Regions from separate parts of the Acidovorax sp. AC410 genome, predicted to be linked through region 2. Evidence: riboswitches for the same ligand, from Rfam matches in the RefSeq annotation. Region 2 holds a riboswitch; the other holds the start of a gene.
What was found. Region 2 has a riboswitch for glycine ahead of gcvT (glycine cleavage system aminomethyltransferase GcvT). Riboswitches for the same ligand answer to the same signal wherever they lie in the genome.
Positions count from the first base shown of each region.

Region 1: another riboswitch for glycine. It lies ahead of AC0IZS_RS05870 (D-amino acid dehydrogenase); the one in region 2 lies ahead of gcvT (glycine cleavage system aminomethyltransferase GcvT).

Region 1 is NZ_CEEDCG010000001.1:1,256,731-1,272,301, forward strand. It holds gene AC0IZS_RS05790 (saccharopine dehydrogenase family protein) at 1-251, shown strand, start outside; gene AC0IZS_RS05795 (Lrp/AsnC family transcriptional regulator) at 265-783, opposite strand; gene AC0IZS_RS05800 (1-aminocyclopropane-1-carboxylate deaminase) at 964-1,980, shown strand; gene AC0IZS_RS05805 (DUF1801 domain-containing protein) at 2,050-2,442, opposite strand; gene AC0IZS_RS05810 (MFS transporter) at 2,507-4,477, opposite strand; gene AC0IZS_RS05815 (hypothetical protein) at 4,524-5,399, opposite strand; gene AC0IZS_RS05820 (helix-turn-helix domain-containing protein) at 5,518-6,249, shown strand; gene AC0IZS_RS05825 (hypothetical protein) at 6,340-6,732, shown strand; gene AC0IZS_RS05830 (NAD-dependent epimerase/dehydratase family protein) at 6,735-7,778, shown strand; gene AC0IZS_RS05835 (helix-turn-helix transcriptional regulator) at 7,796-7,990, shown strand; gene AC0IZS_RS05840 (TetR/AcrR family transcriptional regulator) at 8,096-8,941, shown strand; gene AC0IZS_RS05845 (DUF2867 domain-containing protein) at 8,938-9,483, shown strand; gene AC0IZS_RS05850 (ABC1 kinase family protein) at 9,480-10,811, shown strand; gene AC0IZS_RS05855 (DUF6463 family protein) at 10,847-11,227, shown strand; gene AC0IZS_RS05860 (YXWGXW repeat-containing protein) at 11,375-11,815, shown strand; gene AC0IZS_RS05865 (YXWGXW repeat-containing protein) at 11,951-12,394, shown strand; glycine riboswitch at 12,567-12,675, shown strand; gene AC0IZS_RS05870 (D-amino acid dehydrogenase) at 12,772-14,085, shown strand; gene sorU (SorU family sulfite dehydrogenase c-type cytochrome subunit) at 14,098-14,403, opposite strand; gene sorT (SorT family sulfite dehydrogenase catalytic subunit) at 14,432-15,571, opposite strand, start outside.
Region 2 is NZ_CEEDCG010000001.1:6,572,652-6,588,222, forward strand. It holds gene AC0IZS_RS30540 (hydantoinase B/oxoprolinase family protein) at 1-1,161, opposite strand, end outside; gene AC0IZS_RS30545 (hypothetical protein) at 1,200-1,625, opposite strand; gene AC0IZS_RS30550 (TRAP transporter substrate-binding protein) at 1,781-2,746, opposite strand; gene AC0IZS_RS30555 (TRAP transporter large permease) at 2,816-4,126, opposite strand; gene AC0IZS_RS30560 (TRAP transporter small permease subunit) at 4,138-4,671, opposite strand; gene AC0IZS_RS30565 (TRAP transporter substrate-binding protein) at 4,754-5,722, opposite strand; gene AC0IZS_RS30570 (putative hydro-lyase) at 5,738-6,562, opposite strand; gene AC0IZS_RS30575 (LysR family transcriptional regulator) at 7,026-7,934, opposite strand; gene AC0IZS_RS30580 (Lrp/AsnC family transcriptional regulator) at 8,024-8,482, opposite strand; gene AC0IZS_RS30585 (TRAP transporter substrate-binding protein) at 8,919-9,890, shown strand; gene AC0IZS_RS30590 (TRAP transporter small permease) at 9,996-10,490, shown strand; gene AC0IZS_RS30595 (TRAP transporter large permease) at 10,487-11,764, shown strand; glycine riboswitch at 11,779-11,862, shown strand; glycine riboswitch at 11,884-12,010, shown strand; gene gcvT (glycine cleavage system aminomethyltransferase GcvT) at 12,061-13,197, shown strand; gene gcvH (glycine cleavage system protein GcvH) at 13,272-13,646, shown strand; gene gcvP (aminomethyl-transferring glycine dehydrogenase) at 13,791-15,571, shown strand, end outside.

The DNA.
Region 1 (15,571 bases), 5.3 Mb from region 2:
CGGGCTTCTACGACGTGCTGTTCCTCGGTGAGGACGGCCAGGGCAACACCCTGCGTGTGGGCGTCAAGGGCGACCGCGACCCCGGCTATGGCTCCACCTCGAAGATGATCGCCGAAGCGGCCGTCTGCTTGCTGCAGGAAGCTACGGGCACCCCCGGCGGCATCTGGACCACCGCGCCCGCCATGGGCGAACCGCTGGTGGCGCGCCTGCGGGCGAATGCCGGTCTGAGCTTCGAAGTAGAAGCCTCGTAAATCCACTCGCCCCCTACAGGGCCAGCGGCAGCTCCGTGGTGGACAGCACGTTGCGCAGCACCATGAAGGAGCGCACCTGCCGCACGCCGGGCAGGTAGATCAGCTGCTCGGCATGCAGGCGGTTGAAGCTGTCGCTGTCGCGTGTGCGCACCAGCATGAAGTAGTCGAACTCGCCCGTCACCACGTGGCATTCCATGCAGCCCGAGATCTTCACAGCGGCCTTCTCGAAGGCCGCGAAGGACTCGGGCGTGGAACGGTCGAGCACCACGCCGATCATCACCAGCATGCCCGCCCCCACGGCCTTGGGGTTGAGCAGCGCCACCACCCCGTCGATCAGCCCCAGGCGCTTGAGCCGCTCAACGCGGCGCAGGCAGGCCGGCGGGCTCAGATGCACCTTCTCGGCCAGGGCCACATTGGACAGGGAGGCATCGCGCTGCAAAAGCCGCAGGATGGCCTTGTCCGTGCGGTCCAGCACAGAAGCGGCGCCATCGTCGGCCTGCGCATTCTTGCGAAGAACTTTTGTTGTGCTCATTGCCGGATTTGCAAAATTATCGAAATATATAGTCGATTCAAGGGCATCAAATCTCTGATTCGAAGAGATATTTCACAACCACGTTATACACGCCTTTTCTTACGATGGAGGCACCGCAGAAAGCGCTTTTCAAGGGCCCGTTCTGCGCCCTGCCACCCCTCCCTCGCACAGGAAAACGCCATGAACCTGCAGAAATTCGCCCGCCACCCGCTGACCTTTGGCCCCTCGCCCATCACGCCGCTGCCGCGGCTGTCGGCCCACCTGGGCGGCAAGGTCCATCTGTATGCCAAGCGCGAGGACTGCAACAGCGGCCTGGCCTTCGGCGGCAACAAGACGCGCAAGCTCGAATACCTCATCCCCGAGGCCATTGCCGGCGGCTACGACACGCTGGTGTCCATCGGCGGCATCCAGTCCAACCAGACGCGCCAAGTGGCCGCCGTGGCCGCGCACCTGGGCATGAAGTGCGTGCTGGTGCAGGAAAACTGGGTCAACTACTCCGACGCGGTGTACGACCGCGTGGGCAACATCGAGATGTCGCGCATCATGGGCGCCGACGTGCGCCTGGACGCGGCGGGCTTCGACATCGGCATCCGCCCCAGTTGGGAGCAGGCCATGGACGACGTGAAGAAGGCCGGCGGCAAGCCCTTCCCCATCCCTGCGGGCTGTTCCGAGCACCCCTACGGTGGCCTGGGCTTCGTGGGCTTTGCCGAAGAAGTGCGCCAGCAGGAGAAGGAGCTGGGCTTTGCATTCGACTACATCGTCGTGTGCTCGGTCACGGGCAGCACGCAGGCCGGCATGGTGGTGGGTTTTGCAGCCGACGGTCGGGCGCGCAAGGTGATCGGCATCGATGCCTCGGCCAAGCCCGCGCAGACGCATGCGCAGATCCTGCGCATCGCGCAGAACACCGCCCAGCTGGTGGAACTGGGCCAGGACATCACGGCCGAGGACGTGGTGCTGGACACGCGCTACGGCGGCCCCGAGTACGGCCTGCCCAGCGAGGGCACGCTCGAGGCCATCCGCCTGTGCGCGCGCCAGGAAGGCATGCTCACCGACCCGGTGTACGAAGGCAAGTCCATGCACGGCATGATCGACATGGTGCGCAAGGGCGAATTCCCCGAAGGCTCCCGTGTCCTGTACGCGCACCTGGGAGGGGTGCCGGCGTTGAACGCCTACAGCTTTCTTTTTCGCAACGGCTGAGCGCACCGAGACCGAGGGCGAGCGCCTGGCCCGGCTGGCCGGGCTGTCGTTGATCTGAGCCCGTACACCTCAGCGCCGGATCGCGGTCGGGTCGCCCAGTGCGGCATTGAGCGCCACCGCTTCCTGCACCAGGCGGACGACCACATGCTGCTCAAGCGGCGTGTCCTGCAGCAGAGTGAGGGTGGCCATCTCGTACTGGCCACCGGGCTTCAGGCGCGGTTCGATGCGAAGAAGGCGCTGGCCGCGCCAGAAACCCAGCAGCACGCGCCGGGGCTCGGCGCGGATGAGGAGCACCGGGCCATTGAACAGGCAGACGAGGTGCCCCCACTTGAGCCGCTCCCGCAACTGCGGGGATGCAGCCAGCGTGGTGGAACGCAGGGCTTCGCAGTAGCTGCGCTGCCAGCCATCGAGGCCGCCGATGTAGCCCTCGGGCGTGGTGGCAGAGGTCAGCACCATTTTCATGGCAGGCTCCCGTGGCGGTGTCCGGTGCGCAGCCAGGCCCGCGGTGCATCGGCATTGCGCACGCTCAGGTGCCCAGCAGATCGGCCACGCGCGTGCGCAGCAGCGCGGGCTGCACGTCGGACGACGCCACGGCATGCCCCACGTTCAGGCCCACGCGGCTGTAGAACCCGCGGCGGAACGGGCGCACCATGGCCCCGCCCTGCTCGATGCGGCTGAAGTACGAGCCCCAGAGGTTGGTCAGCGCCATGGGGATCACGGGGGCGTTGATGCCCTCTTCGCGCGCCCGGTCGATGATCTTCATGATGCCGCCCTTGAACTCCTGCAGCTGCCCGTCCTTGGTGATGCCGCCCTCGGGGAAGATGGCCAGCAGGTCGCCTTCGCGCAGCACCTGGGCCGCACGCTCGAAGGCGGCTTCGTAGATGGCGGGGTCTTCCTTGTAGGGCGCGATCGGGATGGCCTTGGCCAGACGGAACAACCAGCCGAGCACCGGCACGCGGAAGATGCGGTGGTCCATCACGAAGTAGATGGGCCGCGGGCTGGCGGCCATGAGCAGCACCGCATCGATGAAGCTCACGTGGTTGCAGGCCAGGATGGCCGCGCCCGTGCTGGGCAGGTTCTCGTCGCCCTGCACCTTGAAGCGGTAGACGAAGCGCGAGGACACCCAGGCCACGAAGCGCAGCAGGTATTCGGGCACCAGCATGAAGATGTAGAACGCCACCACCGCATTCGCCAGGCCGGTGAACAAAAAGATCTGCGGCACGGTGAAGCCTGCGCCCAGCAGCGCGCCGGCGATCAGCGAGCTGGCGATCATGAACAGCGCGTTCAGGATGTTGTTGGCAGCGATGATGCGCGCGCGGTGCGTGGGCTGGCTGCGCATCTGGATCAGTGCGTACATGGGCACGCTGTACAGGCCGGCGAACAGGCTCAGCAGCGCCAGGTCGAGCATCACGCGCCAGTGCTGGCTCTGCGCGAGGAAGGCGCCAAGGCCCATGATCTCCGACGGCGGCAGGCTGCGCGCGGCGAAGTACAGGTCGATGGAGAACACGCTCATGCCGATGGCGCCCAGGGGCACCAGGCCGATCTCGACGTGGCGGCGCGAGAGCACCTCGCACAGCAGCGAACCGATGCCGATGCCCACCGAGAACACCACCAGCAGCAGCGAGGCCACCTGCTCGTTGCCGTGCAGCACCTCCTTGGCCAGGCTCGGGAACTGCGACAGGAACACCGCGCCGAAGAACCACATCCAGCTGATGCCCAGCAGCGAGCGGAAGACGACGATGTTGCCGTGCGCAAGCTTGAGGTTGCGCCAGGTCTCGGTGATGGGGTTCCAGTTGATGACCAGGCCCGGGTCGGTCGCCGGAGCCGAGGGAATGGCCTGGGCCACCAGGCGCCCGACCAGGGCCAGCGCCACGCAGGCGATGGCCACCGTGGTGTGGCCGATGCCCGGCAGGGCCACCAGCAGGCCGCCGGCCACGTTGCCCAGCAGGATGGCGACGAAGGTGCCCATCTCCACCATGCCGTTGCCGCCGGTGAGCTCGCGCTCGGTCAGCACCTGGGGCAGGTAGGCAAACTTCACGGGGCCGAACAGCGTGGAGTGCATGCCCATGAGGAAGGTACACAGCAGCAGGATGGGCACGTTGCCGGCCACGAAGCCCACGGCCGCCACCAGCATGATGGCGATTTCCAGGTTCTTCACGAAGCGGATCATGCGCGTCTTGTCGTACTTGTCCGTGAGCTGGCCCGAGGTGGCCGAGAACAGCAGGAACGGCAGGATGAACAGCGCACCAATCACCAGCCCGGCCATGGCCGGCGGCAGCCAGCCCACGCTGAGCTGGTAGGTCACCATCACCGTGAAGGCGAACTTGAACAGGTTGTCGTTGGCCGCGCCCGAAAACTGCGTCCAGAAGAAGGGCGCGAAGCGGCGCTGGCGCAGCAGGGCGAACTGGTTGGGGTCTTCATGGCCGCCGTGGCTGCGCTGGACGCCAGGGCTGCCGTGCAGGGGGCTCGCGCCCGCAGAAGGGGTCTCGGTGGTCATGCGTCTCTCCTCGCTTGCTTGCGTCTTGGTGTGGTCGAACGGCATCTCAGGCGCCCTGGCGGCGTGCGCTGCGCGCCGTGGCCGGCCCGCTGCCCGGCCGGTGCTGGCCGCCATTCTGCCCGGTTGCGGCGACAGCGCCATGGCCCTCGGTGCGTGGGAGCAACGCGGCCAATGCCGACAGCACCGGCAGGGCCGCGGCGGCGGCCGCCAGGTGCTTGAGGCTGTGGCCGGATACCCATTGGCCCGTGGCCTCCAGGATGGCATGGTCGGCGGCCTCGAACAGCTTGGCGGCGCCATAGAAGGCGATCACGGCGCCCAGCTGCACGGCCAGGGTTCCATCGCGCCGCGGCAGTGCGGCCAGCGTCAGCACCACCAGCATGCCGCCCAGTTGCACCACGGCCCAGGGCAGCACGTTGCCGGTCAGCGCCCACCACAGCACGGCCGATGTGCCGCCCAGCAGCACGGCGCCCGCCGTGGCGATGCCGGCACGCTGGCTGATGCGGCCCGCCGCCGCCAGGCCCAGCAGGCCCGCGAACGGCAGCACCATGCCCAGTCGGTCCCAGAGCAGGCCGAAGTCGCTGGGCTCCCAGTGGTAGACGGCCGAGCCCACCGAGGTGCAGACCAGCCCGGCAAAGAACAGGCCGGCCAGGGCGCGTGAAACGCCCTCCACTGCAGCCACCGGCACCCGGGCCAGCCACGCGAGGCCCAGCGCCCCGGCGATGGCGAACGGAAGATTGCTCAGCACGTCAAGCGCGCAGGGGATGCCCAGCAGCGTGCGCTGGTCGGCAAAGCCGTGCTGGTGGGCGCTGTCCTGCAGCACGGGGCCGAACACGGCCAGCGCCAGCAGCGCACAGGCGCCGAGCAGCAGGGCGACCTCCGGGCGGGACAGGCCCGTGGTAGGCGAAGGGGTGGGCAGCGGCATGGTGCGGGTTCCAGAAGTGGTCGGTAGGGCGCAGTGTGGGAATGTTCCGGGGCCATTCAGTACCAAAATCTGTGCAAAGGGCTACCAAAAACACCGAAGGTACCGATAATCGATACCCATGAGCACCACCGCCGACCTCGTTACCGCCCTCAAGAAGGAACTCAAGACCGCGCAGATGACCTACGCCGACCTGGCGCAGCAGCTGGGCATGGCGGAGTCCAGCGTCAAGCGCATGCTGGCCAAGGGGGACATGCCGCTGTCGCGCATCGACGCCATCTGCCGCGCGCTGGCGCTGGACTTCGCCGACCTGGCACGGCGCGTGGCCGAGAGCCAGCCCCTGCTCAAGGAGCTGACGCAGGAGCAGGAAAAAGCCGTGGTGGCCGACAAGCGGCTGCTGCTGATGGCCATCTGCGTGCTCAGCCAGTGGACGCTGGAGCAGGTCACTGGCACCTACCGCCTGTCGGAGGCCGAGGGCATCAAGTACCTGGCCCAGCTCGACCGCATCGGCATCATCGAGCTGCGGCCGCTCAACCGCTACCGGCTCAAGCTGGCCAAGACCTTCCGCTGGCGCCCCCATGGCCCGGTGATGAACTACTTTCGCGAGCATGCGCTGCTCGACTACTTTGCCGGCGGCTTTGACGGCGCGGGCGAAGGCGTGCTGCTGGTGCACGGCACCATCAGCCGCAGCCTGGCCCCGGCCTTCATGGAGCGCATGCAGCGCGTGGCCCAGGACTTCGCCCAGCAACACCTCGCGGACCAGAAGCTGCCACCGCGCGAACTCGAGGGCTACACCCTGCTGCTGGCGCTGCGCAGCTGGGAGTTCGAGGCCTTCACGGGCATGCGCCGCTAAGCGCCCCGCCAAAAAAGTAAAAGAAACTTGACATCGCCCCAAAGCTCGCCACAATAAGTAAAGCAACCTTTACATCCAAGGATTTCCACCATGCATGAGCAGCCTCCCTTGCTGGAACAACTCGCCTACCTGACCAGGGTGCTGGCCGGGGTTCTCGTCCTGATCCTTCTCGGGCTTGCGAGCCTGGAACTCCCCTCGCTCTCGCGGCCTGCCGGCCAATGGGCTGCCTTGCTGCTGGCTGCGGTCACGGGGTTGCTCGGCCGGGCAGCCCTGTGCCGCTACCGCCGGCTGGACGAACTGCAGCGCCAGATGCACGGCCGCGCTTGCCAGTGGGCGCTGGGTTTCGGCCTGCTGGCGCTGCTGGCCGCGTCGGCGCTGCAGACGCTGGGGATCAGCCCGCCGCTGCATCCCCTGGCGTTGGCGGCCACCCTGGTCACCGCCTGGGGCGCCGGCCTGTGCATCACCCACCACCGCTTGAGCTGAGCATGGCGCGCATCCTCGTGACCGGCGCCGCCGGCTACCTTGCCTCGTGGGTGGTGCAGCAGTTCCTCGCCCAGGGCCACACCGTGCATGCCACCGTGCGCAGCCTGCAGGACACCCGCAAGACCCGGCACTTGCAGCGCATGGCCCTGGAGCACCCGGGCCGCCTGGCACTCTTCGAGGCAGACCTGCTCAGCCCGGCGGGCTTCGAAGCCGCCATGGCGGGGTGCGACACCGTCGTCCATACCGCGTCGCCCTACCGCCTGGGACCGGTTGCGGACGCACAGCGCGAGCTGATCGATCCGGCCACCAACGGCACGCGCCATGTGCTCGAAGCGGTCAACCGCACGCCCACGGTGCGGCGTGTCGTGGTCACCAGTTCCATCGTGTCGATGTACGGCCACAGCGCCGAACTGCGGGACCGGCCCGGCCACGCACTGCGGGCCGACGATGTCAACCGCAGTTCGACCGTGCAGGGCAACCCCTATGCGCTGTCCAAGACCCGTGCGGAAGCCCTGGCCTGGGAGATGCAAGCCCGCCAGGCACGCTGGACCCTGGTCACCGTGCACCCGGGGGCGATCTTCGGCCCCTCGCTGTCGGACCGGGACGATGCCACCAGCGTGCAGATGCTGCGCCAGTTCCTGGACGGCTCGTTCCGCCAGGGGGTGCCCCGGCTCTGGCTGGGCATCGTGGATGTGCGCGACGTGGCCCAGGCCCATGTCGGCGCGGCGCTGGGCGACCATGCCGCAGGCCGCTACATCGTCGTGGGTGAAAGCCTGCGGCTGCTGGAGATTGCCGAGCTGCTGCGCGCGAGCGGGGCCGCGCCGGGCGCGAACCTGCCCAGCAAGGAAGTGCCCAAATGGCTGATGTGGGCCATTGCGCCGATGGCCGGCATGAGCCGCGAATACGTCCGGCACAACGTCGGCCACCCGCTGAACTTCGAGACCGCGCGCAGCGTGTCCGACCTCGGTGTGCAGTACCGGCCCGCGCACGCCACCCTGGGCGAGCACGCCCGGCAATTGGCCGCAGAGCCCGCCTCCGGCAGCTGATTCCCACTCCTCCCACCATGCGCAACCACCTCAAGACCCTGCGGCAAGACCAGGGCATGACCCAGCAGGAGCTGGCGCAGGCGCTCGGCGTCAGCCGCCAGACCGTGCACTCCATCGAGGCCGGCAAGTACGACCCCAGCCTGCCCCTGGCCTTCAAGATCGCCCGGCTGCTCCAGCAGCCGATCGAGCAGATCTTCCTGCCGGACGATTGAGTGCCCAGCCCGCAGGCCCGACCTGCCGAAAAGCCTTGGCTTGACGCCATAATGAAAAATCACTATTCTTTAAATCATTGATTTCACTGATTTAAGGATAGTCAATTGAAAACCACTCGCCAACAGCAGGACGCTACGCGCCGCCAGATCGTGGCCAGCGCGGTCGATCTGATGACGCGCCAGGGCTTCGATGGCACGACGATGAAGGACATCGCGCGCGCAGCCGGCATTGGCGATGCCACGATCTACAAGTACTTCCCGACCAAGGACCGCATCGTGCTGGGCTATCTGGACGAAGCGGTGCGCAGCGCGCTGGCCGATACGCTGGCCACACCGGGCCTGGCGGACTACGGCCTGCAGGAGAAGCTGCAGCGCCTGAGCGATGCGGTGCTGGAGCGCCTGCTGCCCGACCGCGAGTTCGTGGCCGAACTGCGCACGCTGGCCAGGCGCTCGCCGCTGTCCATGCTGGCCGAGCCGCTGGCGGCACGCCAGGCGCTGCGCGAGGCGGTGGCCGGCTTCATCGAAGCGGCCGAGGCCAGCGGCGAGATCGAGCCCTGCGACTTCAAGGGCGTGGCCAGCGGCCTGTACGGCGACTACCTGGCCGGCGTGGTGGCCTACTGGCTGGCCGACGAATCGGACGAATTCGCCGACACCACGCAACTGGTGGACCTGTCACTGGGCGTGGCGGTGCTGGCGCTGCGCGCGGGCCTGGTCAACCGTGTGCTGCAGCTGGGGGGCTTCATGCTGCGCAGCCAGATGGCGCGCTTCATGCAGCACGGCAGCGGTCTGGTGGGCGTGCTGCGCATGGCCAAGAACGCGCTGGGGGACACGATGGTGCCGCCGGTGGATACGCCGCCGCGCACGCCGCGTGCGCGCCCTTCGGCCCAAGCCCCTGCGACCGAAGCGTCCAAACCCGCCCGCAAACCCCGCACCCGCAAGGCCGCACCATGAGCACCGTCCGCGCCACCGCACTTCCCCAAGGCAGCGTGATCGCATCGCGGCTGCCCGGCGCGCAGTTCGCCGACTGTTTCGAAGCGGCCGACCCCACACCCGACAGCAGCGCGCTGCAGACCTGGCTCGACATGGTGAAACAAACGCCCGGCTGGACACGCGCGCTCATGGCCCTGCGCAACCGCCTGGTGCACATGGTGGGCCTCAAGGCTGTGGGGCAACTGCATGACGGCACCCGCCGGACTGCGGCGGGCTACCGCGTGGGCGATCTGGTGGGTTTCTTCGAGATCCGCCACCTGGGCGAGCGCGAGGTGGTGATGGGCGTGGACGACCGCCACCTGAACGTGCAGGTGTCGCTGCACAAGCGCATGCAGGACGGGCAGGCCGTGCTGGCTCTTTCCTCCGTGGTGCACATCCACAACGCGCTGGGCCACACCTACATGGCCGTGATCGCGCCGTTCCACCGGCGCATCGTGCGGACCCTGCTGGCCCGGGCACAAGGCCTGGCATCGGCAGGCACAGCGGCGCGGCCCCACGCATGACAGGAGCCAAGCCACCCCGCACCGGCACGCTGGCGCGCGGCACCATCACCGGCATCACGGCCGCGCGCCTGGGCCTGGCACAACTGGGCCAGCGCATGCGGCCCGCCCACGCCGGCGAAGTGGCACAGGCCGATGCCCAAGCCCGCCACGAGGCGGCCATGGGCCGCATCCTGTTCCAGGCCATGGGGCAGTTGCGCGGCACGGCGCTCAAGGTCTCGCAGATCCTGAGCATGGACACCAGCTTTCTCCCCGAGGGGGTGCGGCGCGAGCTGGCACGCGCCTGCCACCAGGCCACGCCGCTCAACCGCGCGCTGGTGGGCCGGGTGTTCCGCCAGGCATTCGGGCAGGAGCCCGAGGCCCTGTTCACCCGCTTCGAGCCCCAGGCCTTTGCCGCCGCCAGCCTGGGCCAGGTACACCGCGCCGAGCTGGCAGGGCATGGCGCCGTGGCGGTCAAGGTGCAGTACCCGGGCATTGCCTCCACCATCGCCTCGGACATGCGCCTGTTGCGCACCACCCTGCGTGCCCTGGCGCACAGCGACCTGCCGCTGCCCGGCGATGTGGTGGTGGAGCGCGTGATGCAGGAGATCGAGCGCGCGCTGCTGCACGAGGTGGACTACCTGCACGAGGCCCGGCAGCTGCAGTGGTTTGCCGAACATGCGGCGCTGCCGGGCATCGTGGTGCCGCAGCCCATTGCCTCGCACACCCGCGCGCAGGTGCTCACCCAGCAGTACCTGCCGGGCCTGCACCTGGCTGAATGGCTGCGCAGCGAACCCACGCAGGCCGCGCGCAACCAGGCCGGCCAGTTGCTCTGGGACTGGTTCATGCACTGCACCTTTGGCCTTGGGCACATGCACGCGGACCTGCACCCGGGCAACTTTTTGTTCCTGCCGGACGGGCAACTCGGCGTGCTCGATTTCGGCTGCACGCGCGAGCTGTCGCCGGCCTTTCGCACCGGCGTGCTGCAGGCCTGGCGCGCGCTGCTGCAGCCTGCATCACCGGCCCACGCCCCAGGCGTGCTGCAAGCCTACGTGGCGCTGGGGCTGGTCGATGCGACGATGGATGTCACCACCTTCACCGACGAGCTGATGCCCGCCCTGTCGATCATGCAGGCCTGGCAGACCGAGCCCTTCACAGCGCCGGTCTTCGACTTCGCAGGCAAGAGCCGGCCGCCCGCCCCCGTAGCGGCGCAGCAAAAAGTGCTGGCCAGGCATCTGGCCGGTGTACCGCCAGAACTGCCGGCTTTCGAGCGCGCCTGGCTCGGGCTCATGCACCTGCTGACCGAAATCCGGGCGCAGGTACGCACGCAGGCCGGCCGCTGGGTCGGCTGACCACCCTCCGTTCCCCGTCTTAAAAGGAGCATTCCGTGCACAGCCTTCTCTGGTCCCTTTCCACCCTTGCTGCCCGCCCCTGGAAGGGCCGCTGGCTGCTGGCCGTGGCCCTGCTGCACACGCTGGCGGCGGCCGTGATGTTCACCCCCCAGTGGCAGATCCTGTGGCAGCGTGGCGTGTTCAACGCCGTGGCAGACGACATGCACCTGGGCACCGCCGTCTGGTTCCTGCTGTTCGGCGCGGTGCTGGCCCTGCTGGCATGGGAGGTGACGGCGCTCGAGCGCAGCCAGCCGGCCGAGGCGCTGCGGCCCATGGGCTGGTGCCTGCTGGCCCTGGTGCTGGCCGGCGTGGTGCTGATGCCGGTGTCGGGCTTCTGGCTGGTGCTGCCGCCGGCGCTGGCCTTGCTGGTCCGCTGATGTGACATAAATCACGCTTTGGGTGCGCAAGCCGCGCCGCAGCAACATCCGCTTACAACTCTTCGCACGAGCACTACACCGGCTTGACGCAAAACGCCCAGGATCAAGGCTCCGGTTCCGCAAGGAATCATTTCCAAGGAGACCTTCATGGCCCGCATCGCCCTCGCCGTCGCTTCCCTGGCCTTGCTGTCGCTGGGTGCCATTGCCCCGGCGCTGGCATCCCCCAGCGCCACCGTCGTCATCCAGACCGGCGACCCTTACTACCAACACCCCGTGCAGCGCCCCGCCCTGGCGCCGCTGCAGGTCACCCCGGTGCAGTACCACGCACCCCCCCCACCCCGCTACGAAGCGCCACCGCACGCGCGCCGTGGCATGGCCTGGGTGCCCGGCCATTGGGAATGGCGCGGCGGTCGCCATGTCTGGATCCAGGGCTACTGGGTCAAGGCCCGCCCCGGCTACAGCTACCGCGAGCCGCGCTGGGAAGAGCGCGATGGCCGCCACCACATGCGCCCCGGCGGCTGGGACCGCGATGGCGACGGTGTGCCCAACCGCCACGACCGCCGTCCGGACAACCCGTACCGCAACTGATGGCGGCAGGCCGGCCGCCCTGCGCGGGCCGGCCCCGCTCGCCTACAGGGACCAAGGCGCAGCACCTACAGACGTGGCGCCGCTGCCTGCCCACCATACAAAGGCGACACAACAACATTGAAGAAGGAGTCATCCATGGCTTACAAAACCACTTACGCAGCCCTTATTGCAACCACCCTGGCTCTGGCAAGCCTCTCGTCTGTGGCCACGGCCCAGCCGGTGCACCAAGGTACCGTGGTGATCCAGTCGGGCCCCCAGGGGTACCAGGTGATCCCCGCTCCTCCACCACCTCGCCGCGAGGCCGTGCCACGCCCCCGCCGCGGCCAGGTCTGGGAAGAAGGCCATTGGGACTGGCGTGGCGGCCGCCATGTGTGGGTCGCTGGCCACTGGGTGAAGGCACGCCCCGGCTACGCCTACCGCCAGCCCACCTGGCAGGAGCGCGACGGCCGCTGGGAAATGCGCCGTGGCGGCTGGGACCGTGACGGTGATGGCGTGAGCAACCGCAACGACCGTGATCGGGATGGCGATGGTGTATCGAACCGCCGCGACAGCAACCCGGACAACCCCCGCCGCAACTGATGCCTGACCGGGCCATCGCCCGGCCTTGTATCAGCAATGAACGCCGCACATTAGCTGCGGCGTTCGTCTTTGCGGCGCCTAGAATGGACACCGCAGGAGAGCAAGCGGCAGTGCCCGCTTCACCGAAGGCGCAAACTCCCATGCACGCTCAGGTTCCGTACTGCACCATTCATCAAGGCCGTCTGGAGAGCCGCTACGCCATGTAGCGCACCGAAGGAGCAAGCCGCAGCCCATGAGGGGCGGCGGTGAATCTCTCAGGTACCAAGGACAGGGGGAGCGGCAGCCGGGCAAAGACGTGCCCGCTGCACGCTATCGATATTCCATAGCCCACAGCGACACCGACAGGCCCGGCGATTGCCCTTCCAGAGGCTTTCAAAATGCGTGTGATCGTTCTTGGCGCCGGCCTGCTCGGCGTGACTTCGGCCTATTTCCTGCAGCAACTCGGCCACGAGGTGACCGTCATCGACCGCCAGGGTGCGCCCGGTGCGGAAACCAGCTTTGCCAACGGTGGCCAGATCTCGGTGAGCCATGCCGAGCCCTGGGCCAACCCCAGCGCGCCGCTCAAGGTGCTGCAGTGGCTGGGCAAGGAAGATGCGCCCCTGTTGTTCCGCATCCGTGCCGACATGCGCCAGTGGCTCTGGGGCCTGTCGTTCCTGCGCAACTGCACGCCGGCGCGCACGCGCCACAACATCGAGCAGATCGTGCGCCTCGGCACCTACAGCCGCGACACGCTGCAGCAGCTGCGCGCTGCCACCGGCATCGCCTACGACCAGCGCACGCAGGGCATCCTGCACTTCTATACCGACCAGAAGGAGTTCGACGGCGCCCTGGCCCCGGCCGAGCAGATGCGCCAGCTCGGCTGCGAGCGCCAGGTCATCAGCGCCGACGAGGCCGTGCGCATCGAGCCGGCCCTGGCGCACATCCGCCCGCAGCTGGCTGGCGCCACCTACACCGCGGAGGACGAGTCGGGTGATGCCAATACCTTCACGCGCGAGCTGGCACGCCTGTGCGAGGCAGCGGGCGTGCAGTTCCGCCTGGGGCACCACATCACGGCGCTGCGCGAGGCCGGCGGGCGCATCGACCATGTGGAGCTGACCACCGCCGAGGGCCGCTTCGAGCGCGTACACGGCGACGCCTTCGTACTGGCCATGGGCTCGTTCAGCCCGCTGCTGGCACAGCCCCTGGGCATCCGCCTGCCCATCTACCCGGCCAAGGGCTACTCGGTGACCATGCCGGTCAAGGACGCATCGATGGCGCACCAGGTGAGCCTGACGGACGATGAGTACAAGCTGGTCTTCTCGCGCTACACCAGCGAGCGCGGTGACCGCCTGCGCATTGCCGGCACGGCCGAACTCAACGGCTACAACCGCGACCTCAACCAGGTGCGCTGCGACGCCATCGTGCGCCGTGTGGAGCAGTTGTTTCCCGGCGCGGGCGATGCCAGCCGGGCCCAGTTCTGGACCGGCCTGCGCCCCGCCACGCCGAGCAACGTGCCGCTGATCGGCAAGACGAAACTCGGCAACCTGTTCCTCAACACCGGCCACGGCACGCTGGGCTGGACGCATGCCTGCGGCTCGGGCAAGTCGGTGGCGCGCATCGTGAGCGGCCTGGCGCCGGAACTGGATTTCGCGTTCACGGGCATGCCGCAGAGCAGCGTGCCCAGCCTGTTGCCTGCGGCGTCGAAGGCCTGAGCAAGCGCCCGGTCAGGGCGCGGCGCCCGAGGCCTGCGCGACGAAGCTCGCCAGCGCCCGCATGTCCTTGTCGCTGAGCTTGTCGGCATAGGACGGCATGACGCCGATGCCCGCGCGCAGCGCGCGCAGCACGCGCTCGGCGTTGGGCTTGAGCTCGTCCAGGATGGGGCCCACCTGCCCCTCGGCCCCGGCCGCCTGCAGCGTGTGGCACACGGCACAGGAGGGCTGGATCTTGCCGAACAGCTCCTTGCCCCGTGCCAGTTCGCTGGCGTCGGCGGCCCCAACGGCGCCGGAGACCAACGCCAGCAGCGCGGCCATGGCCGTGGTGCGCAAACTGCTCACCACCTCAAGCGACTGCCACGGTCACACCGTGGTCGCGCCAGCTCGTGTTGTTGTAGCCACCCAGGTTTTCCTCGCGCTGCTCGGGCTGCACGTTGCCAGCCGTGTCGGTGGCGCGGCTGAGCAGTTCGTGCGAGCCTGCGGCCAGGCGCACGGGCAGCACGAATTGGCGCCACGCAAAGCGGCCCAGGTCAGGCCCGATGAGCCGGGCCGCCTGCCAGGTCTTGCCGCCATCCACCGAGACGTCCACGCCCTTGACGCCGCGTGTGCCGCCAAATGCCACGCCATGCACCTGCACCATGCCGGCCTTGAGCGTGCCTTGCTCGGGCAGGGGACCGTTGATCCAGGACTTGGTCGTCATCTCCCACACCGAGGGCTGCTCGGGGCTGGCCTTGGTGCCGGGCGGGGACATGCGGTAGCCGTGGGACATGATGCGCGCCTGGGACTGCTCGGCACCAAAGGCCACGCGCTTGACGTACTTGATGTTGTTCACCCCCTGGTAGCCCGGCACGATCAGGCGCAGCGGCCCACCATGGGCCAGCGGCATCGGCTCGCCGTTCATCTCCCAGGCCAGGATGGCATCGTCCAGCGCCTGGATGGGCACCGAGCGCTCGACCACCACCGTGAGGGGGTCCACGCCCTCGGGCAATTTCTCGCCACCCGTGCCGGTGAGGTAGGCAGCACTGCCCGCCAGCCCACCCAGGGCGGCCACCACGTTGCGCAGCGGCACGCCGCTCCAGACCACGCAGCCTGCCGCACCCACCGTCCACGGCGTACCGCTGGGCTTGCTGGGGAAAAAGCCGCGCCCGTTGCCCGAGCACTGCAGCACCGTGGTCACGGTCTCGATGCCCAGGGTCCGCAGCTCGGCCAGGGTCAGCGTGCGCGGTGCCTTTACGCCCTCGATGGAGACGCTCCAGGCATCGCGGTCGGCCACGATGGCGGCATCGGGCGCGGGCAGGTTGTTGCGGATGTACAGCTGGCTCGATGGCGTGACCACCCCCGTGCCGAACGCCGAGCGGCGCGTCTCCAGCGTGCTGCTGCTGTGCACGATCAGGCTGCCAGGGTTCTTCCACCCCGCATAGGCGGGCAGCGGCTTGGCCGCTGCGGCCGGCACGGCCTGGGCATGCACCCCCCTTGTCCATGCGGC
Region 2 (15,571 bases):
GAACACGCTGGGGAAGTAGCTCGGCTGCACCTTGCCGACCATCACGTTGGCATCGGTCACGGCCAGGGGGCCGCCGCGGCGGTAGCTCACCGGGCCGGGGTTGGCGCCCGCGCTTTCGGGGCCGACGCGAAAGCGCGCGCCGTCGTAGCTCAGCACCGAGCCGCCGCCAGCGGCCACGGTGTGGATGCTCATCATCGGGGCGCGCATGCGCACGCCGGCCACGCGGGTCTCGAACTCGCGCTCGAACGCACCGGCGTAATGGCTCACGTCGGTGGAGGTCCCCCCCATGTCGAAGCCGATGACGCGCTCCTGTCCCGCCAGGCCGGCCGTGCGCGCCATGCCCACGATGCCACCCGCCGGGCCGGACAGGATGGCGTCCTTGCCCTGGAAGGTGTTGGCATCCGTCAGCCCACCCGAGGACTGCATGAAGAACAGCTTGACCCCGGGCATCTCGCCGGCCACCTGCTCCACATAGCGGCGCAGGATGGGCGAGAGGTAGGCGTCCACCACCGTGGTATCGCCCCGGCTCACGAACTTCATCATGGGGCTGGTCTCGTGCGAGGTGCTGATCTGCGTGAAGCCCACTTCCTTCGCGATGCGCTGGGCCGCCTGCTCGTGCTCCGTGTAGCGGTAGCCGTGCATGAAGACGATGGCCACACTGCGCAGGCCGCGTCCCCAGGCCGCCAGCAGGTCGCCGCGCAAGGTGGCTTCATCGAGCTGTTGCAGCACACTGCCATGCGCGCCCATGCGCTCGCGGGCCTCGATCACTTCGGTGTAGAGCAGCTCGGGCAGCACGATGTGGCGGTCGAACAGGCGCGGGCGGTTCTGGTAGGCGATGCGCAGCGCATCACGGAAACCGCGCGTGGTGACCAGCAACGTGGGCTCGCCCTTGCGCTCCAGCAGCGCATTGGTGGCCACCGTGGTGCCCATCTTCACGCATTCGACCAGGGCGGGCGTCACGGCATCGCCAGCTGCCAGGCCCAGCAGGTGGCGGATGCCGGCCACGGCCGCATCCTTGTACTGCTCGGGGTTCTCGGACAACAGCTTGTGCGTGACCAGCGTGCCGTCGGGGCGCTTGCCCACGATGTCGGTGAAGGTGCCGCCCCGGTCGATCCAGAACTGCCAGCGGGGAATCTGTACTTGGGGTGTGTTTTGGGTCATGGTGGTACCGATGGGAAAGAAATGGGGTGAACGCCGCGTCAGGCCAGCGCTGCGCTGGCCGGGGCCAGGCGCTGCATCAACTGGCGCAGGACGGGAATGGGGGGTACGGTGGCCAGGGCCTGGTCCAGTGGGCACCAGGGCCCGCCGAGCGCCGTGGCCCAGGCCATCACGGGCAGGATGTCGGCCGGCGGCAGGGTCTGCATGGCCTCGATCACGATGCGCAGTTCCTGCGCCAGCCGGTTGCCGGGCGCAAAGCGCCAGTGGTACTGGCCGCAGCCCACGCGCACGGCGCGGCTGTCCTTCTCGGTCATGGCCACCAGCCAGTTGCAATGGAAGTCCGTGCTGTCGGGCGCTGGCGGATCGGCCAGGCAGAAGGTGTAGACGTTCTCGAAGCTGCGGTTGAAATTGCGCACCAGGGTCTCGGCAATCGCCTCGCGCCCCTGGGCCGAGGGCGGGAAGACCATCCCCGCCCTGGCGCATCTCCATCTGCAGCAGCGCGCCGCCGGCAAAGGCCTGGGCGATCAGGTGTGGGCGGTTGCCGTCCTTGGCGCGCAGGTACATCTCGATGGTGTCGGTGGGGGTGTGCATGGTGCTTCTCCTGGAATGGGGTTGGGAAAGCTCAGCGCTGCGTGTAGTACGGGATGAAGATCTGGTTGGCCTCGCCCCCCACGGAGCGCACCCACTCGCGCGAGAAGCGCTCACCCAGGCGCTTGAGTTCGGTGTCGAGCTCGGCGGAGGCGCGGTCCACCTTGATGCCCTTGCGCTGCAGCTCGCCCACCGACTCGTCGGCCACGGCCTGGCTCATGGCCCAGCCGCGCGCCTCGGCCTCGCCAGCGGCCTTCGTCACCGCCTGGCGCACCGCCGGCGGCAGCGCCTCGAAGGCCTGCAGGTTCACGAACACGATGTTCTTGGGGAACCAGGCGTTGATGCCGTAGTAATGCCGGATCTGGCCCCAGACCTGGTTCTCCACCCCGGTGAGGGCCGAGGTGATCATGGAGTCGAGCTGGCCCGCGGACAGGGCCTTGTTGACCTCGACCATGGGCACATCCACCGTGGTGGCGCCCAGCATCTCGGCAATGCGCACGGTGGCCGGGTTGTAGGTGCGCATGCGCGTGCCCTTGAAATCGGCCGACGAGCGCACGGGCGCAATCGAGAACAGCCCCTGTGGCGGCCAGGGCACGGCATACAGGGCCTTGAGCCCCTTGCGTGCGAAGTGCCCTTCGATCAGCGGGCGCTGCAGGTCCCACATGCGCCTTGCGTCCGCGTAGCTGCGCACCACGAAGGGAATCGCGTCGGCACCGGCGATCGGCATGCCCTTCACCAGGCTGGTCATGATGGTCTCGCCCGCCTGGGCCTTGCCCTCCTGCACTGCCTGCGGAATGTCGCCGAGCTTGAACAGGGCGTTGTTGGCGTGCACCTCGATGCGCAGGGCGCCCGAGGAGGCACGTTCCACGTCCTGCGCAAACTGCACCACATTGCGCGTGTGGAACGACTCGGCGCGGTAGCCGGTGGCCAGCTTCCACTGTGCCTGGGCATGCACCATCGGGACCGCGGCGAGCGCGGCCAACCAGACCATGGCTTTCATGGCAAGCTCCTGAAGGGGGACGGGAGGCCGGTGCAGCAGCGCCGGCAGACACAGTGGCAGGCGCGGGGCCTACTTGGACGCGCCCATGACGAGGTCAGGGACGATGGTGACGATCTGCGGGAAGACCGTGATCAGGCCGATGCACACCACCAGGCAGAAGAAGAACGGGATGGCCGCCTTGGCGATGAGGTTGCTGTCCTTGCCTGTCATGTTCTGCAGCACGAAGAGGTTGAAGCCCACGGGGGGCGTGACCTCGGCGATCTCGACCAGCAGGATCACGAAGATGCCGAACCAGATCAGGTCGAAGCCGGCCTTCTCGATCATGGGCATCACCACGGCGGCGGTCAGCACGATCATGCTGATGCCGTCGAGCGCCGTGCCGAGCACCAGGTACACCCCCACCAGGCAGGCGATCAGCGCATAGGGCGACAGGTGCATGGAGTCGACCCAGGTGGCCAGCTCGCGCGGGATGCCGGTGAAGGCCATGGTCTTGGTCAGGAAGGCAGCGCCCGCCAGGATGAACATGATCATGCAGCTGGTGCGGGCCGAGCCGGCCAGGCCTTCCTTGAAGTTCTGCCAGGTCAGCGCCTTGCACCATGCGGCCAGGGCCAGGGCCCCCACCACGCCATAGGCCGCGCATTCCGTCGCCGTGGCCCAGCCGGCCACCAGGGACCAGCAGATGAACACGATGAGCAGTGCGCAGGGAATCAGGTTGCGCGACAGGTGCAGCTTCTCGCGGAAGCTCAACTCGGGCTCGTCCGGTGGCATGCGCTCCTTGTTGCGCACCGACCACCAGGCGATGTAGCCCGAGAACAGCAGCATCAGCAGCAGCCCGGGCAGAAAGCCCGCCAGGAAGATGCGGATGATGGAGGCATCGGCCGCCACGGCGTACACCACCATGGTGATGGACGGCGGTATCAGGATGCCCAGGGTGCCGGCCGTGGCCAGCGAGCCGATGGCGATGTTCTCGTCGTAGCCGCGCTTCTTGAGCGCCGGCAGCGAGACCTTGGCGATGGTGGCACAGGTGGCCGCCGAGGAGCCCGAGACCGAGCCGAAGATGCCGCAGCCCAGGATGGTGGTGTGGAACAGCCGCCCGGGCACCTTGCTGAGCCAGGGCGCCAGGCCGCTGAACATGTCCTCGCTGAGCCGGGTACGGAACAGGATCTCGCCCATCCAGATGAACAGCGGCAGGGCCGCTAGCTCCCAGCTCGCATTGCTCTCCCAGAAGGCGGAGAAGAGGTTCAGCCCGGCATGGCTGTTGGTGAAGAAGGCCTGCCCGATCCAGCCGCAGATGGCCAGCGTCATGGCGATCCAGACACCGCCGGAGAGCATGAGCAGCATGATCACCAGCAGGAAGGCGCCGATGGAAAGAATGTCCATGGTCATGCTCCTTAGAGGTCCGAAGAGAAGTCGCCCTTGGCGTGGCGCTCTTCCACCAGGCGCACGAAGGTGGGGACCCCGCCGCGCGCCACGATCCACCATTCGTCAACCACCGCCACGAGGAACAGGATGGAGCCGATGGCAAAGCTCAGCTGGGGGATCCAGACCGGCACCGCCCACAGGCCCTGCGCCACTTCGTTGAATTTCCAGCTCTCGTAGGTGAAGGCGCAGGCCCACCAGGTGAGGTAGCCGATGGCGAACACGGCCACCGTGAGGCAGACCATCTCGAACACGCGGCGCGATGCGGGAGAAAGCTTCTCCAGCACCAGCGTCACCCGCACGAAGTCGCCATGCTTGAAGGCGTGGGCCATGGTCAGGAACGCGGCGGCAGCGCAGAGCCAGGCCACCACGTCATTGATGGCACCGGTGGGAAAGCCGAACTGGCGCCCCAGGGACTGCACCACCATCAGCAAGCAGATGCCGGCGATGCACCAGGCACCGACGGTGCCGGCAATGTCGTAGCTGGCGTCGAGCACCCGCCGCAGCAGGTGTGGCGACACGGCCACCCCCGCCTGCACACCGGCAGGGGCCGGGGAAGTCTGGGTCAGGGAAGACATGGTGGCCCCATCACTTCCTGGTGTTGAAGGCTTCGATCACGGCCTTGCCTTCGTCGCCGGCAACCTTGATCCAGTCGGCCGTCATGCGCTCGCCGATCGGCTTGAATTCGGCCTTGAGACCTGCCGCCACGGTGTCCACCTGCATGCCCTTGGCGGCCAGTTCCTTGAGGTACTCCTGGTCCTTCTGCTCGCTCAGGGCCCAGCCGCGGCGCTCGGCAACGGCGGCCTGTGCGAGAACCGCGTCCTGCGTGGGCTTGTCCAGCGCATCGAAGGTCTTCTGGTTCACCACCACGGCATTGCGCGGCAGGAAGGCCGAGACGGCGTAGAAGTACTTCACGCTCTCGTAGAGCTTGCTCTCCACGCCGCTGGCGCTGGAGGTGAGGAAGTTGTCCACGGTGCCGGTGGTGAGTGCGGCGGGCAGCTCGGCCAGCTGGATGGTCACGGGCTGGGCGCCCACGGCCACGGCGATGCCCGAGGTGACGGGGTTGAAGGCACGCATCTTAGTGCTCTTCAAGTCCTTGAGCGCCGTGACGGGCTTGGTGGAATACAGGCTTTGTGCGGGCCAGGCCACGGTGTACAGCAGCTTCATGCCTTGCGTGGCCAGGGTCTTGTTCAGCATGGGGCGCGAGACCTGGTCCAGGCGCTTGGCGTCGGCGTAGCTGGTCGCCAGGAAGGGGATGGAATCGAGGCCGTAGGCCGCCGATTCATTGGCCGCGCCGGAAAGGATGAACTCGCCCGCCGGCACCTGGCCCGACTGCACGGTGCGCTTGATCTCGTTGGCCTTGAACAGCGAGGCATTGGGGTGTACGGTGATCTTGAGCTTGCCGCCCGTGGCCTTGTCCACGTCCTGTGCGAACTGCTGCAGGTTCTGCACCTGAAAGGTGTTGGCGGCGTAGCCCGAGGGCAGGTCCCACTTGGCCTGGGCCTGGGCGATGCCGGCGAACGCGAGGGCACACATACTGAAAGCGATGGTTTTCATGGGGAGGCTCCTGGTTTAGAAACTGGCGAGTTGGTGGTTGAGAAGGTCGGAGATCAGCATGCAGCCCGGGGCGTGGGTGATGCAGAACGCCGGCTGGGCGTGCAGGATGGCGGACTGGGGCGTGACACCGCAGGCCCAGAAGACGGGGATCTCGCCCGGCATCAGCGCCACGGCATCGCCGTAGTCGGGCTTGGTGATGTCGGCGATGCCGATGAGCGACGGGTCGCCGATGTGCACGGGCGCGCCGTGCACATTGGGAAAGCGCGAGGTCACCTGCACGGCGCGGATCACGTCGGCCGCCGGCATGGGCCGCATGGTCACCACCATGGCACCGCCGAAGGGGCCGGCCGGCTCGGTCTGCAGGCTGGTGCGGAACATGGCCACGTTCTTGCCTTCGTCGACATGGCGCAGGCGGATGCCGGCTTCGATCAGCGCCGACTCGAACGAGAACGAGCAGCCGAGGATGAAGGTCACGAGGTCGGGGCGCCAGAACGCAGCAATGTCCGTCACCTCCTCGGCCATCTCGCCATGGCGCCAGACGCGGTACAGCGGCACGTCGCTGCGGATGTCGATGCCCTGGCCCAGCGAAGGCAAGGAGAACTGGCCGGGCTCGCTCACCGCCAGCACCGGGCAGGGCTTGGGGTTGCGCTGGCAAAAGCGCAGGAAGTCGCCGGCCTGCACTTCGGGCAGGATGACCAGGTTGCCCTGCACATGGCCGTCGGCCAGGCCGCTGGTGTGCGAGGTCCACAGGCCCTGGCGGATCACGCTGCGCACGTGCGCGGCGTTGCTGCTTCCTGCGGAACCAAAGACTTGGGGGGTGTTGTTGTGTGTGGAGTCCACCGTGGGTTCCTTGCGTTGCGAAATGCCGGATGCGTGGCGATGGGTGGATTGTGTTGGCGGTGCATTGCCCCTGGCAAATTCAAAAAATTTCTCTTACCTCATCGATTTTTTCGATGCACTACGCTGGAGCACACTTCACCCAAGTTGGTGCTAAGTGGAAACCCTAGGGAGTCGAAGGACGCGCCGCGGGGTCCTTGCGGGCATGCGTGGATCTGGCCCAAAACAGCGCTCCACGGCGGTGGTGGAAGGGAGCAGCCCGGGGGCAGACGGGCGCGCTCTCCTGCTTGAATGGCACAGGCACGGGCATCCATGCGGCCGCCGGACTGCACCAACAACAGGCATGGCCGGGAGAAGAGTGCCGTCCAGGGCATGCGTTCTGCCGAAAAACGGAAGGCAGCCTGCTGCGCGACAGCCGAACCGGTCTGCGCCGACGCAGCGCCCGGTGTGCCTTGTCAGCCAGATTTCAGCTTTTGGCGCGGCCCTTGGTGCGCTCGGCCTGCAGTTCGACGAAGGCCAGGGCGGAACGCACCACCCCTTCCACGGCCGGCGAAGAGGGATCTTCGCGGTAGCTCAGGTGGATGGGCAGCGGGCGCAGCTCTGCCTCGCAGGCCAGCGGACGCAGGTCAGGAAAGGCCAGCAGCCGCTGCACGGCCTGGCGCGGCAGCGTGGCCACGCCAAAGCCGCCCTGCACCAGTTGCACCATGGCCGAGATGGAGGAGATGGTGTGCACGCAGCGTGGCTCCACCTGGGCCTGGCGCAGCACATCGAGCAGGGTCACGTGCGGCTGCGAGCCACGCTGGAAGGTCAGGATGTCCGTCTCGGCGAAATCCGCCAGCGCATAGCGCCGCTTGCGGTGCAGGGTGCTGTTGCCCACGAAGACCATTTCCATCGGCGTGAGCGCCTGGGTGCGTATGCCCTCGGCCGACGCGGGCAGCGCGGCGAACACCGTGTCCAGCGCGCCGCGGCGGATCTGGTCGAGCAGCACGGGCGTCGTCTCCACCGTGAGTTCAAGCTCCAGCAGCGGGTTGTCCTTGCGCAGCTGTTCGATCCACGGAATGAGCCAGGAGTGCAGCACCGATTCGATGGCACCCAGGCGGATCGAGACCTCCATGGGCCCACCCGACCCCATCTCGGCCTTGAGCTGGCGCTGCAGTTCGAGCATGCGCTTGGCGTAGGTGAGAAAGCGCGTGCCCGCCACCGTGAGCTTGAAGCGCTTGTCGCTGCGGTCAAGCAGCAGCACGCCCAGCTCTTCCTCCAGCGCCGCCACGCGGCTGGACATGGCCGACTGGGTGAGGAACAGCTTCTCGGCCGCGCGCGTCACGCTGCGCAGGGAAGCAACCCAGTAGAAGGCTTCGACGAAACGCAGGTTCATGGTTTTTCCGTGGGGCGGCGGCGCCAGGATTGTGCGCCTGCCAGGGAGCTGCGGAGCACCGAACGTGCCAGTGGCGCAAGCGGCCTGCCCTATTCTGCGAACAACGGCAGGTCGGCCTTCTTGAGCGTGCGCAGCACAAAGCTCGAACGGCTATGGCGTATGCCCTTGATCTTGTAGAGCTTCTCGCGCAGCAGGCGCTCGTAGTCGCGCGTGTCCTTGACCACCACGCGCAGCAGGTAGTCGTAGTCGCCCGAGACCAGGTGCGCCTCGATCACCTCGGGGATGCTGGCCAGCGTCTCGCCGAACTTCTCGAGCGTGTTGTCCGAGTGGCTGTCGAGCGTGACCTGCACCAGCACCGTGTCGGACAGGCCAAGGGCCTGCGGATTGAGCCGCACGGTGTAGCCCTGGATGACACCGGCCTCCTCCATCTTCTTGATGCGGCCCCAGCAGGGCGAGGGACTCAGGCCCACGGCCTGGCCGATTTCCTGCAGGCTGGCGCGCGCGTCACCCTGCAGCACAGCGAGAATTTTTCTGTCGAGGCGATCCATGGCCCCAATTATTCATGAATTTCCAAATTTGCAGCAAATTATTCTGCAATTCATGGATATCGAGTGAAAAATGGAAAGAACTGCTGCGCTCTGCAGCGCATACTTTGGACATCAAGGCGCTCTTACCGGAGCGCACAAACTGACAGGGCCCCGGACTGGTTACCGCCAGACCGGGGCACTTGGCAAACCGCAGCGGAGCAGCATGGCCTCCACCCCTCCTCCCGATCTCATGATCCGAGTGCATCCACGCCCTTCTATCGCCCTTGCGACCCCCGTGCGCTCGCAGGGCATTCATATGCACGCTTACCAGCACAAACCCCGATGCCCAGGGCATGTTGCGCCGCCATAATTTGGCGCAGGCGTGGAGCGGATGCTCCATTGCTTGCGAGGGGACACAACTCCCCGGCAGCCAGCCCAAGAATCAACAGGAGACACCATGCAATTGACCAGACTCGTCGTCGGCCTGAGCCTCGCGCTCGGCTTTGTGGCCACCGCTGCCGCGCAGACCACCATGCGCATCAGCATTTCCACGGCGCAGAACTCCCACCAGGGCGTGGCCATCGACACGTTTGCCAAGGAAGTCGAAAAGCGCACCGGCGGCCGCTACAAGGTGCAGACCTTCTACAACGGTGCCCTGGGCGGCGAGCGCGAATCGATCGAGGCGGTGCAATTGGGCACACAGGAGCTGGCCTTCAGCTCCACCGGCCCCATCCCGAACTTCGTGCCAGACACCAAGATCCTGGACGTGCCCTTCCTGTTCCGCGACAAGGCCCACGCCCGCGCCGTGCTCGACGGCCCCATTGGCCAGGAGATGCTGACCAAGTTCGACGCCAAGGGCTTCAAGGCCCTGGCCTGGGCGGAGAATGGTTTCCGCCACATGACCAACAGCAAGCGCGACGTGAAGGAGCCCGGCGACCTCAAGGGCCTGAAGATGCGCACCATGGAGAACCCCGTGCACATCGCCGCCTACAAGGGCTTTGGCATCATCACCACGCCCATGGCCTTCCCCGAAGTCTTCACGGCCTTGCAGCAAGGTACCGTGGACGGGCAGGAGAACCCCCTGCCCGTGATCATCTCGGCCAAGTTCGACCAGGTGCAAAAGCACCTGACGCTCACGGGCCACGTCTACTCGCCCTGCATCTTCGTGATGAACAAGGCCTCGTTCGACAAGCTGTCGGCCGCTGACAAGCAGGCCTTCCTCGACGCGGCCAAGGAAGGCACCAAGGCCAACCGCGCCCGCGTCGACGAAGACGATGCCAAGGGCGTGGCCGACCTGCGCGCCAAGGGCATGACGGTGATCGACAACGTGGACAAGGCCAAGTTCGTCGCCACCCTGGCGCCGGTGAACGCCGAGTTCGAAAAGCAGTTCGGCAAGGCCGCGCTCGACAAGATCCGCGACGTGAAGTAAACCGCCGCGCTCCGCAGTGCAGAACCAAACACCCCGTAGCAACGTCGCTGCGGGGGTTTGGTTTTTTCCTTTGATCCTTTCTCTTGCCGTGGCTGGCCCTGCCCCATGAAAAATGCTTTCCTGACCTTTGAGCGCTGGACGACCTCCATCGCCATGCTGGCCGCGTGCGCCATGCTGGCGCTGGCTTCGGCGCTAGGCATGTTCCAGATCATCACTCGGTTCGTGCTGGAGCAGCCCGCCGAATGGACCGAGGTGCTGATCCGCTTCAGCCTGATCTGGATGGTGTTCCTCGCCATCCCCGCCGCCTTTCGCCAGGGGGCGATGGTGAGTGTGGACGTGCTGTACCGGTGGAGCCCGCCCAGGATGCGGCGCGTGCTCGACTGGGTGGTGTCCCTCGCCGCGCTGGCGCTGATCGGAGTGATCATCTGGTGGGGTTGGGACTATTCCGTGCGCGGCGGCGTGCAGAGCATGGCCGGCCTGGAGTCGGTATCGATGTTCTGGGCCTACCTGGCCATGCCTGTCGGTGGCCTGTTCTGCGTGGTCGGCATCATCGGCAACCTGATCGATCCCCTGCGCATGGAACTGGAGACCGCCCAATGAGCCTGGTCATGATTTCAACGATGGTGCTGTGCTTTGCACTGACCATTTCGGTAGCGGTTTCCATCGGCCTGGCGTCCATCCTGGGCATCCAGGCCTCCAATGCCAACATGCTCATCTCCGTCAAGGAGATGTTCGGCTCGATCAACAAGTTTCCGCTGGCGGCCATCCCCTTCTTCATCCTGGCGGGCAACCTGATGGAAACCGGCGGCATCTCGCGCCGCCTGGTCGAGTTCGCCAAGAGCATCGTGGGTGGCGTGCAGGGCGGCCTGCCCATGACCTGCGTGCTCACCTGCATGATCTTCGCGGCGGTGTCTGGCTCGTCGGTGGCCACCACCTTCGCCATTGGCGCCATCCTGATCCCGGCCCTCATCAAGCATGGCTACCCCACGAGCTATGCCGCGGCGCTGCAGGCCACCAGCGCGGAGCTGGGCGTGATCATTCCGCCCTCCATCCCGATGATCCTCTACGGCGTGAGCGCCGAGGTATCCATCGGCGAGCTGTTCATCGCCGGCTTCGGCCCCGGGCTGCTGATCAGCTTCGCGCTGATGCTCTTCGTCTGGGCCTACTGCAAGTGGAAGGGCTGGGGCAAGAACGATGGCGAAGGCCGCATGTCTTTCGGCAAAGCCACACTGCAGGCCGGCTGGGCGCTGCTGATGCCGGTGATCATCCTGGGCGGCATCTACGGCGGCGTGTTCACCCCGACCGAGGCCTCGGCTGTGGCGGTGTTCTACGCGCTGATCGTGGGCGTGGTGATCTACCGCGAGATCCGCATCAAGGACCTGTTCGCCATCCTGCGCAAGTCGGCGATCTCCTCGGCGGTGATCATGTTCATCATCGCCAACGCGGGGCTGTTCGCCTTCCTGATCACCCGCGCGGGCGTGCCCGACGCGATCGGCCGCTGGCTGGAGTCGGTGCTGCAATCGCCCACCCTGTTCCTGCTGGGTGTGAATGCGGCCCTGTTCGTGATCGGCATGTTCATCGAGACCAGTGCCGCCATCATCGTGCTGGCCCCCATTCTCGCGCCCGTGGCCATGCACTTCGGCGTGGACCCCGTGCATTTCGGGCTGATCATGGTGGTGAACCTCGCGCTGGGCATGATCACGCCGCCCTTCGGCGTGAACCTGTTCGCAGCCTGCACGGTGGCGCGCATCTCGCTGGACCGGATCATCAAGCACCTGCTGCCCTTCGTCTGCGTGATCCTGGTGTGCCTGATGTTCATCACCTACATTCCGGGCATTTCGCTCACCTTGCGCGATCTGGTGTATTCAAAGTAGGTAGAATCCGCCGGGTCAGGAGAGAGCCTTCCCCAGCAATGGTGAGGGGGCCGCCGAAGGCGCAGGGACACCCCGAACGCTCAGGCAAAAGGACTGGCAACCGCCTGCAGGGATGCAGGCGTTCCCTTGCTGGAGAGAGGTGGCCGCGCAGCACAGCGCGCAGGCCACCCACCGAAGGAGCAAGCCGCAGCCGCCAGCCAGGGCGGTGCGGTGAATCTCTCAGGTAAAGCGGACAGCAGGGCAAATCCCGCAATCCATGAATGGGTTGCGGCTTTCATTTGCCCGGAGTCCGCCCCATGTCTGCCCCTGCCACCGCCCCCCTGCTCACCACGCCCCTGAACGCCCTGCACCTGGAGCTGGGCGCCCGCATGGTGCCGTTCGCGGGCTATTCCATGCCCGTGCAGTACCCCGCCGGCCTGATGGCCGAGCATGTACACACCCGCACCGCAGCAGGTCTGTTCGACGTGTCGCACATGGGCCAGCTCCAACTCATCGGCCCGGATGCCGCCGCTGCCTTCGAGACCCTGGTGCCCGTGGACGTGGTCGACCTGCCCGTGGGCAAGCAGCGCTACGGCCTGCTCCTCACCGACGAGGGCACCATCATCGACGACCTGATGTTCTTCAACCAGGGCAACGACACGCTGTTCGTGATCGTCAACGGCGCCTGCAAGGTGGAAGACATCGCGCATATCCAGGCGCGCATCGGCCAGCGCTGCGAGGTGGTGCCCATGCCCGACCATGCCTTGCTGGCACTGCAGGGCCCGCAGGCCGTGACCGCCCTGGCGCGCCTGGCCCCGGGCATCGAAAAACTGGTGTTCATGACCGGTGGCAGCTACGCCATCGCCGGGTGCGACTGCTTCGTGACGCGCAGCGGCTACACGGGCGAGGACGGTTTCGAGATCTCGGTGCCCGCGGCCCAGGCCGACACGCTGGCCCGCGCCCTGCTGGCCCAGCCCGAGGTGAAGCCCATCGGCCTGGGCGCACGCAACTCGCTGCGCCTGGAAGCCGGCCTGTGCCTGTACGGCAACGACATCGACACCACCACCACCCCACCCGAGGCGGCGCTGAACTGGGCGATCCAGAAGGTGCGGCGCACCGGTGGTGCGCGCGCAGGCGGCTTTCCCGGTGCCGACAAGGTGCTGGCGCAGATCGACAACCCCGCCAGCCTGGCGCGCAAGCGCGTGGGCCTGGTGGCGCTGGAGCGCGTGCCCGTGCGCGAGCACACCGAATTGCAGAGCACCGATGGCCAGAAGATCGGCGAAGTCACCAGCGGCCTGCTCGGGCCCACGGTCAACGAACCCGTGGCCATGGGCTATGTCACGCCTGCGTTTGCCGCCATCGGCACCCGCGTGCACGCCATCGTGCGCGGCAAGGCCGTTCCCATGGAGGTGCGCGCCATGCCGTTCACCCCCGCCAACTATTTCCGCGGCTGATTTCACACCGCTGCGGGCCCGGCCCGCTACATTGCTGATTCCTTCATTTTTTCAAAGCCACAGGAGCTTTCCCCATGACCGTCAAATTCTCCAAAGACCACGAATGGATCAACGCCGCCGACGCCAACTCCGCCGTCGTGGGCATCACCGTGCACGCCCAGGACGCCCTGGGTGACGTGGTGTTCGTGGACCTGCCCGAAGTCGGCAAGAGCTTTGCCCAGGGCGAAGTGGCCGGCGTGGTCGAGTCCGTGAAGGCCGCCGCCGACGTGTACATGCCCGTCTCGGGCGAGATCGTCGAGGTCAACGAAGCCCTGCGCGCCGACCCCTCGCTGGCCAATTCCGATCCCCTGAACACCGGCTGGTTCTTCAAGGTCAAGCTCAGCGATGCCGGCCAACTGGACGCACTCTTGAGCGAAACCGACTACACCGAGTTCGCCAAGAACGCCTGACGCGAATTGGGCTTCGCCCGGCTAACGTCGTTGGGTCGCCTTGCCGTGCCACAGCACTGTCTGCGTCTCCCCGCCTAGTTATCCGGCCGAATCCCAATTCGCTTGCCGCCCTGCCCTCCTCTGACGAAGCCTGAGACCTGCCCCATGTTGATGCAATCCGCCCTGCCGCTCGGCGCGCTCGAAAACGCCACCGAATTCCTGCCCCGCCATATCGGCATCGATGCGGCCGACGAAGCACACATGCTGTCGGTGATCGGCGAGGCCTCGCGCCGTGCCCTCATCGAAAGCATCGTGCCGCGCTCGATTGCACGCAGCACGGCCATGGACCTGCCGCTGCCCGTGACGGAAGCGGCGGCCCTGGCAGAGCTCAAGGCCATGGCAGGCAAGAACCAGGTGCTGCGCAGTTTCATCGGCCAGGGCTACTACGGCACGCACACGCCGGGCGTGATCCTGCGCAACGTGCTCGAGAACCCGGCCTGGTACACGGCCTACACGCCCTACCAGGCCGAGATCTCGCAGGGCCGCATGGAGGCCCTGGTCAACTTCCAGACCATGGTCTGCGACCTGACCGGCATGCCCATCGCCAACGCTTCCATGCTCGACGAGGCCACGGCCGCGGCCGAGGCCATGACCTTGGCCAAGCGCTCGGTCAAGAGCAAGAGCAACCGCTTCATCGTCGCCGGTGACGCGCACCCGCAGACCATCGAGGTCATCCAGACCCGTGCCAAACCGCTCAACATCGAGGTGGTGCTGGCGAACTCCGCACCCGAGTGGCATGCGGCGCTCGACGGCGAATACTTCGCCGTGCTGGCCCAGTACCCCGCCACCAGCGGCCGCATCGACGACCTGCGCGCCGACGTCGAAAAAGCCCATGGCAAGCAGGCCGCCTTCATCGCCGCGGCCGACCTGCTGGCGCTGACCCTCATCACCCCGCCCGGCGAATGGGGCGCCGACATCGTGGTCGGCACCACCCAGCGCTTTGGCATGCCCATGGGCGCGGGCGGCCCGCACGCCGCCTACATGGCCTGCCGCGACGAATTCAAGCGCTCCCTGCCCGGCCGCCTGGTCGGGGTGAGCGTGGACACCCATGGCAAGCCCGCCTACCGCCTGGCGCTGCAGACGCGCGAGCAGCACATCCGCCGCGAAAAGGCCACCTCCAACATCTGCACGGCCCAGGTGCTGCCGGCCGTGGTGGCCAGCATGTACGCCGTGTACCACGGGCCCGAGGGCTTGAAGCGCATTGCCCAGCGCGTGGCCAGCTACACCGCCATCCTGGCCAAGGGCCTGGAGCAACTGGGCGCCCCCGTGCGCCCGCAGGCCACGTTCGACACCCTGACACTCAAGACCGATGGCGCCACTGCGGCCATCGCAGCGCGCGCCGTGCAACTGGGTGCCAACCTGCGCGTGTACTTCGAGCACTACCTGTGCATCTCGCTCGACGAGACCACCACCCGTGCCGACATCGCCCTGCTGTGGAAGGTCTTCGCCAAGGACGGCCAGGCCCTGCCCACCTTCGATGCGTTCGAGAAGGGCGTGGAGCCACTGATCCCCACCGAGCTGCGCCGTACCAGCAGCTACCTCACGCACCCGGTGTTCAACACCCACCACAGTGAGACCGGCATGCTGCGCTACATCCGCCAGCTGTCCGACAAGGACCTGGCGCTGGACCGCAGCATGATCCCGCTGGGCAGCTGCACCATGAAGCTCAATGCCACGAGCGAGATGATCCCCATCACCTGGCCCGAGTTCGCCCAGGTACACCCCTTTGCCCCCGCCAATCAGCTCGAAGGCTACCGCGAGCTCGACGAGCAACTGCGCGCCTGGCTGTGCCAGGCCACGGGCTACGCCGGCATCAGCCTGCAGCCCAATGCCGGCTCGCAGGGCGAGTACGCGGGCCTGCTGGCCATCAAGGCCTACCATGAGGC